3 regions of the Peribacillus frigoritolerans genome follow, and region 2 is predicted to be linked to each of the others. Evidence: riboswitches for the same ligand, from Rfam matches in the RefSeq annotation. Region 2 holds a riboswitch; each other region holds the start of a gene.
The links. Region 2 has a riboswitch for S-adenosylmethionine ahead of ABOA58_RS24670 (5-methyltetrahydropteroyltriglutamate--homocysteine S-methyltransferase). Riboswitches for the same ligand answer to the same signal wherever they lie in the genome.
Positions count from the first base shown of each region.

Region 1: linked by a shared signal. The riboswitch ahead of ABOA58_RS14300 (YezD family protein) and the one ahead of ABOA58_RS24670 (5-methyltetrahydropteroyltriglutamate--homocysteine S-methyltransferase) in region 2 are both predicted to bind S-adenosylmethionine.
Region 3: linked by a shared signal. The riboswitch ahead of ABOA58_RS25360 (O-acetylhomoserine aminocarboxypropyltransferase/cysteine synthase family protein) and the one ahead of ABOA58_RS24670 (5-methyltetrahydropteroyltriglutamate--homocysteine S-methyltransferase) in region 2 are both predicted to bind S-adenosylmethionine.

Region 1 is NZ_CP158190.1:2,906,853-2,911,062, reverse strand. Features, by position in the region: gene ABOA58_RS14310 (TetR/AcrR family transcriptional regulator) at 1-364, shown strand, start outside; gene ssuE (NADPH-dependent FMN reductase) at 576-1,109, shown strand; SAM riboswitch class I at 1,391-1,499, shown strand; gene ABOA58_RS14300 (YezD family protein) at 1,671-1,814, shown strand; gene ABOA58_RS14295 (phosphoadenylyl-sulfate reductase) at 1,986-2,690, shown strand; gene sat (sulfate adenylyltransferase) at 2,766-3,914, shown strand; gene cysC (adenylyl-sulfate kinase) at 3,957-4,210, shown strand, end outside.
Region 2 is NZ_CP158190.1:4,980,824-4,985,033, forward strand. Features, by position in the region: gene ABOA58_RS24660 (glycerol-3-phosphate responsive antiterminator) at 131-673, opposite strand; gene ABOA58_RS24665 (hypothetical protein) at 847-1,266, opposite strand; SAM riboswitch class I at 1,423-1,524, shown strand; gene ABOA58_RS24670 (5-methyltetrahydropteroyltriglutamate--homocysteine S-methyltransferase) at 1,607-2,710, shown strand; gene ABOA58_RS24675 (hypothetical protein) at 2,866-3,390, opposite strand; gene ABOA58_RS24680 (CaiB/BaiF CoA transferase family protein) at 3,815-4,210, opposite strand, start outside.
Region 3 is NZ_CP158190.1:5,115,289-5,119,498, reverse strand. Features, by position in the region: gene ABOA58_RS25380 (arsenate reductase family protein) at 1-211, shown strand, start outside; gene gcvH (glycine cleavage system protein GcvH) at 308-691, shown strand; gene ABOA58_RS25370 (toprim domain-containing protein) at 783-1,148, shown strand; gene ABOA58_RS25365 (thioredoxin family protein) at 1,152-1,460, shown strand; SAM riboswitch class I at 1,606-1,711, shown strand; gene ABOA58_RS25360 (O-acetylhomoserine aminocarboxypropyltransferase/cysteine synthase family protein) at 1,811-3,121, shown strand; SAM riboswitch class I at 3,231-3,343, shown strand; gene ABOA58_RS25355 (methionine ABC transporter ATP-binding protein) at 3,498-4,210, shown strand, end outside.

The DNA of each region.
Region 1 (4,210 bases), 2.1 Mb from region 2:
GGATGATCTAGTGGAGAATCATGTTTGCACCATGATAAATAAAATTCTTGATAATAAAGAACAGTTTTCGATACTATTCAGGGAAACACAATTTGATCAAGATATTTCTAAGCAATATGTAGATCAGATTTTCAAGCCGAATGCCAGGCATATTGAAATACAGAAGAGAATAGATAGTGGTGAGATACAGTATATCTCTGATATTATCCTATTTAATGTAGGGATCATTTCTTTCACATTGGCATTATCTACACATTATGAGATCCATCAGCAGAAAAAGGAGCCATATTTTACTTCTGAACGAATTAAGAGCATTGCTCAACTTTTGGTATATGGTATTCATGGCAAACAAAAACATACATAATGAAACGGTCATATTTGCGGCTTGATGCTCAAGCCCTTCAATATGACCGTTTTATTTTCCTTAAGATCCGATGGAGTAAACTTGAAAATTTTTTAAACCAGAGTGTAAGATTTGACTTATATTTTTCAGACTATTACGATAAATGCATGCTGTACGAAATGCTTACGAAGATTTTATCTTGAAATCATGTAATATTGGAGGGGGAGATTAAATGACCGATATCGTAATTTTATCAGGAAGTCCGGCTATTCCGTCCAGAACGGACATTTCACTAAAACATATTCAATCATTAGTCGAAAACGAAGGTTTTACCACAGCTTATTTCTCAATTACGGATTTCTCAGCAGATGATTTATTCCAAGGAAAATATAATAGCGAAGATATCTTAAAGCTTTCAGAGAAAATTCAAGCAGCTAGAGGTGTCATTATTGGTTCACCGGTTTATAAGGCTTCTTATACAGGTGTATTGAAGGCCTTGATCGATTTGCTGCCAGAAGGTGCTTTTAAGGGTAAGCCAGTACTGCCAATCATGATTGGCGGAAGTAACAGGCATCTATTGGCGATTGACTATGCACTTAAACCATTAATTTCAATATTAAAAGGCGAGCCGCTGCAGGGGATTTATTTCGTTGATAAAGAAATAGATAAACAGAATTCAGAAAACCCGATAAATGATTTGCATTTAATTGATCGCGTCCAGAGTCAAGTTCAAGAATTTGTAGAAGCGATACAGTTAAGAAATTAATGAATTCGAGTAATTCCTTCTATAAAAAGGACTGGAATTCGAGAAATTATTTTTTCAAAGAATGACAGGCGCCAATAATAGGTTTGTTAATGAAAATAGACTCATTTTTTTGGATGCTTTATCTAAAAAGACGAGTCTATTTTCGTATTTACATGAACATAAAATCATAATCGGAATAGTGTGTATAAAAATAACAGTTCATCCATAATATTAAACCAAGTTATTTTATAAGAAAACTCCATTGACAAGGATTAAATATATGTTAATATTTAAAATAATAAAACTTATCCAGAGCGACGGAGGGAATTGGCCCTTTGAAGTCCAGCAACCTGCATGATCGATGCAAGGTGCTACCTCCAACAAAATGTTGATCATTTTGGAAGATAAGGTAAAGATATTTACCTTGGGATCTTTCCATCATGGAAAGATTTTTGTTTTTTGGGAAAGTTGTAGGCAAACCATAACAATGTAAGGTTGTTTGGAATTATATAAATCTAAGAAATTCATTGAATCAGCGGTGAAAATAAGAAATTCGCGGATTTTCTTAAAGGAGGAACAGGCTTGGATAAAGAGAATCAGCTTGAAGAAATATTTGAACGACTTCAAGAAATGCTTAATTCTATGAAATATGGATCCATTACACTTATTGTCCAGGATGGTAAAATCATTCAAATGGAAAGAAATGAAAAATTAAGAATTAAATAAGGTATCTGCTGACTAGAAAAACTAGAGGCGGGTTTAACTGATATAAAGAGAGTATTGGTTAGATTCGTCTCTTTTTTCCTAGAGTCAAACAATTACAACGGGCATTGATCAACAGTTACTCTAACCTGATACAGCAAGTTTTTAGAGGGGGCTACAAAGTTGGCTGCATTAATAAACTATGAAAATTTCAACACTGGGGATTTCCCTGTATTTCCCGAAGACAGTGAGACAAAAGGTGCTTTGGAAGTTCTGCAATGGGCGAATGACCATTATGGAAACGAACTGATTTATGCTTGCAGTTTTGGCATAGAAGGCATCGTGCTTACGGATTTATTGGCGAAGGTCAATCCTTCTGCCAAAATAGTTTTCCTTGATACAGATGTTCATTTTGAGGAAACTTATCAATTGATCGAGCAAGTGAAAAAGCGATATCCAAAGCTTTCGATCGAAATGAAGAAACCTGCCTTGACGCTAGAGGAACAAGCAGCGGAATATGGGGATGAATTATGGGTTAGAGATTCAAATAAGTGCTGTAATATCCGTAAAATCATTCCGCTTACCGATGTGCTTTCAACGGCAACAGCATGGCTTTCGGGACTGCGGAGGGAGCAATCCGAAACAAGGGCTTTAACCGAGTATATCAATAAGGATAATAAGTTCAAGTCAGTTAAAATATGTCCACTCATACATTGGACATGGAAAGATGTTTGGCGCTACGCCCACAAAAACGGACTTCCATATAATATCCTGCATGATAATGGATATCCGAGCATTGGATGTAAAACATGTACAGCACCAGCCTTCAATGCAGATGATTTACGCTCTGGCCGTTGGCAAGGAGCTCAAAAAACGGAATGCGGATTGCATTTATCTTAAATAAATAAAAACCATAGGCTTAAATAAATAAAAACCATAGGCTTAAATAAATAGAAACCATAGGGGGAAATTAGCATGACAATCAGTTTACCGCACGGAGGAACATTAATCGATCTTTGGGAACCAAATTATGATATTAGTAAAATAACAAAGTCAATCGAAATCGATCAAATTGCTTTAAGTGATCTTGAATTGATAGGCACTGGTGCCTACAGTCCAATTAAAGGATTCTTTACAAAAAGTGACTACGAGACAGTGGTCAAGGATTTGAGGCTTAGCAGCGGTCATGTATGGAGCATCCCAATTACGCTTCCTTTGACCGAAGAAACTGCAGAAACCCTTACTATAGGTGAAGAAGTAACGTTGACTCATGAAGGTGAAACATACGGGGTTCTCTCCGTTTCCGATATTTACACGCCAGATAAGCAATTGGAAGCGACATTAGTATATCAAACGGATGATGAGAAGCATCCTGGAGTGAAAAATTTATATAACCGCGGTGATGTATATGTCGGTGGGGAAATAAAGTTGATCAAGAGAATAGAGCGTCCGCAGTTTCAAGCTCACTATTTGGACCCAGTCGAGACAAGGAAAGCTTTTGCTGAAAAAGGCTGGGAAACGGTTGTCGGCTTCCAAACGAGGAACCCTGTTCACCGTGCACATGAATACATTCAAAAGACAGCATTGGAGATAGTCGACGGCTTATTCTTAAACCCTCTTGTAGGTGCCACCAAATCAGATGACATTCCGGCAGATGTAAGAATGGAAAGCTATAAAGTGCTGCTTGAAAAATATTATCCTAAGGATCGCGTCTCCCTTGCAGTTTTCCCTGCTGCCATGCGTTATGCAGGACCTAGGGAAGCCATTTTCCATGCGATGGTCCGTAAAAATTATGGTTGCACACATTTTATCGTCGGACGTGATCATGCGGGTGTGGGCGATTATTATGGAACATATGATGCTCAAAAAATCTTTGGGAATTTCAACGCAGATGAGTTAGGGATCACGCTATTATTCTTTGAACATAGCTTTTACTGTAAAGCATGTGGCAATATGGCTTCCGCTAAAACTTGTCCGCATGGCAAGGAAGACCATGTCATCCTGTCTGGAACGAAGGTAAGGGAAATGCTGCGTAACGGAGAAATTCCTCCAGCTACCTTTAGCCGTAAAGAAGTCATCGAGGTGTTGATTGAAGGTCTAAAAAAGAATGAAGTTTATAACTGATCGGACATAAATTGAAGGATCACATGAAGAGGGGGATTTTTAATGAGTAAAAGTACGAATGTCACTTGGCATGAAACGTCATTGACCAAGGAGCTCCGCCGGAAGCAGAACGGCCATGAAAGCACAGTTCTATGGTTCACTGGTCTCTCGGGCTCCGGAAAATCGACGATTGCGAATGCAGTCGCTAAAGAGTTATATAATCGGAATATTCGAAGTTATGTTTTGGATGGTGATAATATCCGTCATGGTTTGAATAAAGATTTAGGTTTTTCTGAAGAGGACAGAACCGAGAATAT
Region 2 (4,210 bases):
CTGTTGTGAATCTCCTAGTCTCCGTCACATATATTAACTTGTACTGTAAAATATACTAGGTTATGAAAACGCTGTCAATAATTTGTGAAAAATTAATCTATTTTTCTGTAATTTTTTTCAATTTTCCCTATTAGACGATATCCCATAATTCAGTTTTTGAAGTGGTGATTGACGAGGCGCCGGCATCAAGGGCATTCAGGACTTCATCCGAAGTACGTATGAGGCCACCTGCAAATATCGGTGTCTGCAATCGTTCCTTCACTTCTTTTATCATCCATGGCATAGCGCCCGGCAATACTTCGATATAATCCGGCTTGGTTTTCTGCACCAGCTTATAGCTTTTCTCAAGCGCATGTGAGTCTATTAAAAAGATTCGCTGGATGGCAATGACCCCCTTTTGCTTCGCCTTCAATATAACGCTTGATTTAGTCGAAATCAGCCCATAGGGGTTATATTCCTGACAAATGAATTCTGTCGCGTACTCATCACTTCTTATGCCATGGATCAAATCGACATGATAAATCATTTTCTTATTATGCTGCTTTGCCATCATACTTACATTTTTCAATTGTGAGATATGCAAATCAAGAAACACACCTATTTCATAGGAACTTTCTAGAAATCTTTCAAAATCCTTCATGCTTGCTGAAGCAGGCAAAATCTTCTGATCCATCATTATCCTCCTCATTCCCAGAAAAACTCAAAACTTCAAGTCATTTAGTATATTTTAAAGAGCTTGATTTATCAAACACATTTTTTTCATGAACCATGTCATCTTAACACTATCATACCTGGCACACCCTTTATAGATTGCGGCTAAGGATATATGTAAAATATCCCCTTAAATCATAAAGAAAGTTTCATTTTCAATGCTCCTTCGACGAGTTCATACAATTTAATTGTGCCAATGGGAATTTTTCGCACGATGCTCCAAGCATTAACATTCATTTTGATCGCTCTTTTTTCATATTCAAAAAATGGCGGTCTGTTAAATATCCTTTGGTTGATGAAATTCCTGTCAATGGGTTCCATTTCCACTAATTCAAATGAAATTGTTCTTTTTTCCACATGAACCGGTTTCAATGTAATCCGGAAAGCTACGTCTCTCTTAAACATCATTTTTTTCACTTCCATCGTTCCGGAAAGCACAATATGCTTAGGCGTAATCTTGACTTTAATATCCTGACCATATGATTTCATTTTTATGATTCTCTCTATCATGGCTTCAGTTACCGTTATCGGTATGCCGCTTTTGAATGGACTCATCCTTGCATTCCCTCCCCACTCAAAGCATATGCCGGATTACCTGATGCCGTTAACATTTAAGCGTGAATTAATAAACGGTATATTCTAAATATTCAACCTCCAACTCTTGACCTTTATAAAAACTACCTGTATAGTCATAATTAATTTAATAGACAACTCTTATCCAGAGAGGTGGAGGGACTGGCCCTTTGATGCCTCAGCAACAGACTATTCATGTACTGTGCTAATTCCAGAAGTGTAAAAACTTGAAGATAAGAAGAGTATATAGCTTTGTTGCCAACACCTCTTCTTATCTTTAAGAAGAGGTTTTTTATTTTTAAAAGGAAAGAAGGAATGCAACATGTCAATCACATTAACGAAAGCGCCATTCAGGGCCGATCACGTCGGAAGTTTATTAAGACCGGAACGTTTACATATTGCCAGAAAGCAATTTAGGGAGGGTACCCTTTCAGCAGAGCGGCTTCGTGAAATTGAAACCGAAGAAATCAAACGGATTGTCGATAAACAAATTGAAGTTGGTTTAGAGGCCGTTACGGACGGTGAGTTCAGACGAACATGGTGGCACTTTGACTTCCTCGAACATTTAAATGGCATCGAGGGTTATGTAACTGAAAAAGGCCTCACATTCGATGGTGTGGAAACAGAGAGATATAATGTTCGCAATATCGCGAAGGTTTCATTCAACCCTGAACATCCCTTCATTCGTGATTTCATTGAATTGGACAAAATCGTGAACGGACGTGCCGTTGCCAAACAAACCATTCCCAGTCCGAATCAATTATTTGCTGCAGGCATTCATAATGAAGACATCTACCCTGATATTGAAGATTATGCAAATGATATCATCAAGGCGTATCAGCATGCTTTGAAAGCCTTTTATGAAGCAGGTGTGCGTTATCTTCAATTGGATGATGTATATATTGCCAGGCTTTCAGCTCCAGATTTCCAGTTCAAAGATGGAAAATATACGAGGGAACAGTTAATTGATCTTGCACTTCGTGTCATTAATGGCGCATTGGAAGGAAAACCAGAAGACCTTGTCGTCACTACCCATCTATGTCGTGGAAACTACCAGTCGACATGGGCGTTTGAAGGAAGCTATGCCCATATCGCCCCAACTTTATTGGCAAAAGAAAAAGTGGATGGATTCTTCTTGGAATATGATGATCAACGCTCAGGGGATTTCAAACCATTGGAATACATTCCAAATGGCGGGGCACGGGTCGTATTGGGTGTCGTCACTTCAAAAAATGGAGAAATCGAAGAAAAGGAAGCAGTTAAGGCTCGCATCAAGGAAGCGTCAGACTTCGTTCCTCTCGAACAATTATGCTTAAGCCCGCAATGCGGCTTCGCCTCCACCCATCACGGCAACAAGCTAACGGAAGAACAGCAATGGGAAAAGCTGAAATTCGTCGTTGATATAGCAAAAGAAGTATGGGAGTGATTTTTTTCCGAAAACTTTAATTCTGATTTACAAGATTCAACAACCTAATCGGCATTAGATAAGTGTGCCGATTAGGTTTATACTATATAAAAAACGTAAAAGACATTCAAAGCCGAAAGCAACAAAAAAAGAACGCTCACCAGCACGTCCCCTTTTTACTTGCAACTATCATCATCATCCATTTTCTTCACAAATATATCATCCGTCACCCTATCTTCCAGCTTGTTCCTCAAGGCCAATTCCGCAGCCTTCCCATCACTAGGCGACCCGTCCGAGAAATACATCGGAAACAAGGAGAAAAACAAAACATAAAAAGAAAAATAGATAAATTGATACCAGATTACCGAGCTGTCCAGGATATTCTGATACACTAAGCTATATATGATCAGCATGCTGACTAAATTAAAGATAGCCCCCCCTAAATAAATCAGCGTATTCGTCAATCGATTATCATGTTTCAATCCCTTGAACTCGCAAGTCCCATTCCAAAAATAATATTTCCTTACTTCTATGTTCCGAAAGGCGAAAATTTTATTGCCACAACCGATCAAGATTTTCTTTTCTGATCCCCCAAAGATCGTAACAAAGAAAATATGCCCGCTCAAATGTATCAGCGTAACGATCGGCATGATCAAAAAAAAGGAAAATAGAAATTTAATGATATCAGAGAGACCAAACATGTTTAAGCAACCCTCCTTACTAGAGCAATTTTCTTAACAGGATGCTACTCTGATACCCTGCCCACACTAGTTATAACTAGTAAATTTTCACAGTGGTCATATGTTGCTTTCCACAAGTGCTAAGAGGATAATTTGTTCTCTTCTGCTTAATCCGGGCTGTTTCCAACTTAATTTGGTCTGACATCAGGGTTTTTTAGACTATCTCCTGCTTAATTCGACCTTCCTCCGATTATTTCGACCTATCTCCAGCTTAATTCGACCTTCCACCGATTAATTCGACCTATCTCCTGCTTATTTCGTCCTTCCTCCGATTATTTCGACCTATCTCAGCTTTATCCGTCCTTCCTCCTGCTTTTTCTGGCCTTCAAAAAAAGCTATCTCCTTCCAAATAAATTTAGAATAGTGATAGCCTTTACATCTTTATTTAGCGATTGGGGGTGCGAAGAATTTCTGCGTTGTTTTGTCCTGGCCTCAAGCCTGTATGTTTATATTCAGGGGTGAAAACCGATGTTTTGAATGGGCAGGCGATTTGCTTCTGGACATTTCCTTTTCCGTCAGGTACCTCGACGATCATTCCCCTTTCCTTCAATTGGGGGTGTTCGGCCGCTTCGGTGAAGGTCAGCACTGGTTCTGCACAGGCCTCGAAATCAGCGAATATTTCCTGCCATTCATGAAAATCTCTTTCAAGGAAAGCCAGTCGGATGGCCGTTTTAAATCTAATTCCGCTTTCTTCATCGCTTTTCATGCTGAGGTCATACAATTCGGGTGCACCGATTGCTTCGCATAATGCTTTTCGAAATGGGGGCTCAAGGCTCCCTAC
Region 3 (4,210 bases), 130 kb from region 2:
CAGCAATTTGGAGTTGAAGAAGTTTTTTAATACTAGCGGTCAAAAATATCGGGAGCTGGGCTTAAAGGATAAGCTGAAAGAAGCTTCTGAAGCAGAGATGCTTGATATATTGTCCACAGATGGCATGCTTCTGAAAAGGCCGATTGTTACGGACGGCACCAAAGTGACGGTAGGTTTCAAAGAGGAGCAATTCGAACAGGTTTGGAACTGAAAATTTCTCGAAATATTTGGTTAATTCCTTACTTAAACAAACAATCTACCTTATAATGGAATAGATAAAATAAGATGTACATATGGAGGGTTAATAATGACAACAACACCAAAAGAACTTCGTTACACTAAAGAACATGAATGGGTCAAAACGGAAGATGGAACAGTGCGCATTGGAATTACAGCTTTCGCACAGTCCGAGCTTGGGGACATCGTATTCGTTGAGCTTCCGGAAATCGGCGATGAATTGAAAGCGAACGAACCATTCGGAAGTGTTGAATCCGTTAAGACCGTTTCTGAGCTTTATGCACCTATCAGTGGCAAGGTTGTTGAAGTAAACGAAGATTTAAGTGACAACCCTGAATATGTAAATGAGTCTCCTTATGAAAAGGCATGGATGGTCGTGCTTGAACCATCTAATGGCAGTGATATTGAAAACTTGATGAGCGCTGAAGAGTATGAGAGTTTAATCAACGGTTAAAAAGAATGAGAGGGGGACTGAAAAGGCCTGCTCTCTTTTTCATTTTGTACCGTGGCAGTTGCACACATAATTCGTGAGATGGAGTGATGACATGGAGTGGGGCGAATTCGATAAAGTGATCATTGTAGAAGGCAGTTCCGATAGAAGAAAAGTTGCCTCCGTTTTAAATGAAGATGTGGAAATAAGATGTACGAATGGGACCATATCATTAACTAAGCTGGATGAATTAGTGGATGAATTGATGGACCGTGATGTTTATCTCCTTTTTGACGCAGATGAATCAGGAGAAAAGCTCCGGAAGCAGTTCCGAAGGGAAATGCCTGAAGCGAACCACCTGTATATTAATAAAATGTACAAAGAAGTGGAAAGCTCGCCCGAACATCATATCGCAACTGTGCTTTTATCTGCCAATATGAATGTGAAAATGAAATTTTTAAGTCAAAGGGTGAACGACTAATTGATGCAGGAATGGAAAGAAGAAGAGTGTAAGCTTGCTGTTGAAAATGGGGAAACCTTTTGCTTATATTTATATACCCCTTTATGCGGCACTTGTCAGGTTGCCTCCAAGATGCTGACGATATCCTTGGAGCTATTCCCGGAATTGAAGGCAGGGAAAATGAATATGAATTATGTCCAAGCAATTGCCGAATCATATGAAATCGAAAGTGTTCCTTGTTTGTTGCTTTTCAAAGAAGGACAGCTGCACAAAAAAATATATGCCTTTCAATCCGTTCCTTATTTGTACGGATTGCTTAAGGAAATCAGCTAAGAAACCAATCAGAACCGTGGTTGGTTTCTTTGTTGCGGACATTTGAATGCGAGATTGAAATTAAACAAAGAATATTCTAACAATTCATTGACTGATTTATTCTAAAATGCTATATTTTGAATTAAGTAACGGCAGAATTTAATAGTTCTTATCAAGAGTGGCGGAGGGACTGGCCCGACGAAGCCCGGCAACCGGTATAAATTTATATACGGTGCTAATTCCAGCAGAGTGTTGGCTCTGGTAGATGAGGTGTATTCTAGAAACCTCTTCTTATTGAAGTGGTTTTTTTGTTTATAAAAGGCCAGGTATCATATAATTCCAACTAAATCCATAGAAAAAGGTGAAATCATATGTCAGAGAAAAAGTTGCGTTTCGAAACATTGAGTGTTCATGGCGGTCTGCAAGCTGATGAAACAGGTGCTCGTGCAGTTCCTATCTACCAAAGCAATGCATACTTGTTCAAAGACACCGACCATGCAGCGAATTTATTTGGTCTAAAGGAGAATGGTTATATATATTCACGACTTCATAATCCCACGGTCAGCGTTTTTGAGGAAAGAATGGCCTTATTGGAAGGCGGTATCGGCGGATTGGCAACAGCAAGCGGAATGGCGGCCATTTCACTTTCAATCCTGAATATTGCCGCTGCTGGAGATGAGATTGTTTCAGCCTCTACATTATATGGCGGTACGTATAACCTTTTTGAAAATACTCTTCCTAAATATGGGATCAAAGTGAAGTTCGTTTCTCCCGATGACCCTGAAAATTTCAAAAGGGCGATAACGCCAAGAACTAAAGCCATTTTTGCTGAAACGATCGGAAATCCAAGTTTGAGGGTGCTTGATATTGAAGCGGTAGCGAAAATCGCCCATGATGCCGGAATACCTTTGATCATTGATAATACCTTCGCGACACCATATCTATGCAGACCAATTGATTTTGGAGCGGATATTGTCATCCATTCCGCTACAAAATGGCTTCTGGGAAATGGAACCACGCTGGGCGGTGTCATCGTGGATGGAGGGAAATTCGATTGGAACTCGCCAAATTATCCTGGCTTCACGGAGCCTGACCCAAGCTACGACAATCTGGTATACGCCGAGGCAGTTGGACCTGCTGCATTCATAACGAAAGCCCGAGTGCAGTTACTTCGTGATTTAGGCCCTGCGCTAAGTGCCCAAAGTGCATTCCAGTTTACGCTTGGGCTTGAAACACTGCATGTAAGGATGAAAGAGCATCTGTCAAACACCAAGTCTGTCATTAAATATTTAAAAAACCACCCTGCAGTGACTTGGGTTTCACATCCTGGTGATGAGGATCATCCCGATAAAGCCCTTGCGGATAAATATTTGCCTAAGGGAGCTGGATCTGTCGTGACTTTTGGAATACAAGGTAATCGCGAAGCTGGCGCAAAGCTTATCAATTCGGTGGAATTATGGTCCCATGTAGCGAATGTGGGGGATGCGAAGAGCTTGATCATCCATCCAGCAAGTACGACCCATCAACAATTGAATGAGGCGGGTCTTGCGAAAGCGGGTGTGAGTGCTGATCAAGTCCGTTTATCCATTGGGATTGAAAATGTAGACGATTTAATAGAAGATTTGGAGCAGGCAATTGAAAAAGCGACGAATATCGTCTCCTTGACATCCAAAACGGTTTAAGTAAAGTTTCTGTGTACTAGAAATAATATACATTGCGCTCCTTTTTTATCTATGATAAAATTTCACCATACTAAAGAACTTAATGATGTACAAATATTCTATATATTAGCTCTTATCAAGAGAGGTGGAGGGATGTGCCCGATGAAACCCGGCAACCGACAAGGAGATTTCCTTGGAAAGGTGCCAATTCACACAAAGTTTAATCACTTTGGAAGATGAGAGGAAGGCCTGTTTCTTCACCTGCCTTTCTGCTCATGCAGAAAGGTTTTTTCTATTTTAATGGGGGAAACCCTTTGCATGATATGAGAAACAGACTAATAATGTAGAGAAATCAACTAAGTTCATAGGTTTTATTGGATAAAAGAGGTGAGGATTAATGATTACATTGACGAAAGTCAGTAAGCTGTTCCGAACAGGAAAAGGAAACAGTGAGACGATCAAGGCTGTAAATAATGTGAATGTTGAAATAAATAAAGGCGAGATTTTCGGTATTATCGGTTACAGTGGAGCGGGGAAAAGTACTTTGATCAGAATGCTCAATGGGTTGGAAACACCTACAGAGGGATCCGTTGTGGTGGCTGAGAAGGAAATTTCAAAAATTAAAGGCGCTCAGCTCCGTAAGGCCCGTCAAGAAATCAGCATGATTTTCCAACATTTCAATCTATTATGGTCAAGGACCGTTCAGGAGAATATATCTTTCCCATTGGAAATTGCAGGAGTTTCTAAACCTGAACGAACCAAGCGTGTGAACGAATTGATCAAGTTAGTCGGACTGGAAGGCAGGGAAAAGGCCTATCCTTCACAATTAAGCGGAGGGCAAAAGCAAAGGGTGGGAATAGCCAGGGCTCTGGCAAATGACCCTAAAGTGCTGCTGTGTGATGAAGCGACTTCTGCCTTGGATCCGCAGACTACCGACTCCATACTCGAATTGCTTGTTGACATCAATCAGCGCCTGGGATTGACGATCGTCTTGATAACACATGAAATGCATGTAATACGTAAAATCTGCCATCGCGTCGCCGTGATGGAAAGCGGGCAGGTTGTTGAACAGGGTCCTGTCCTTGATGTTTTCAAGAATCCTAAAGAACA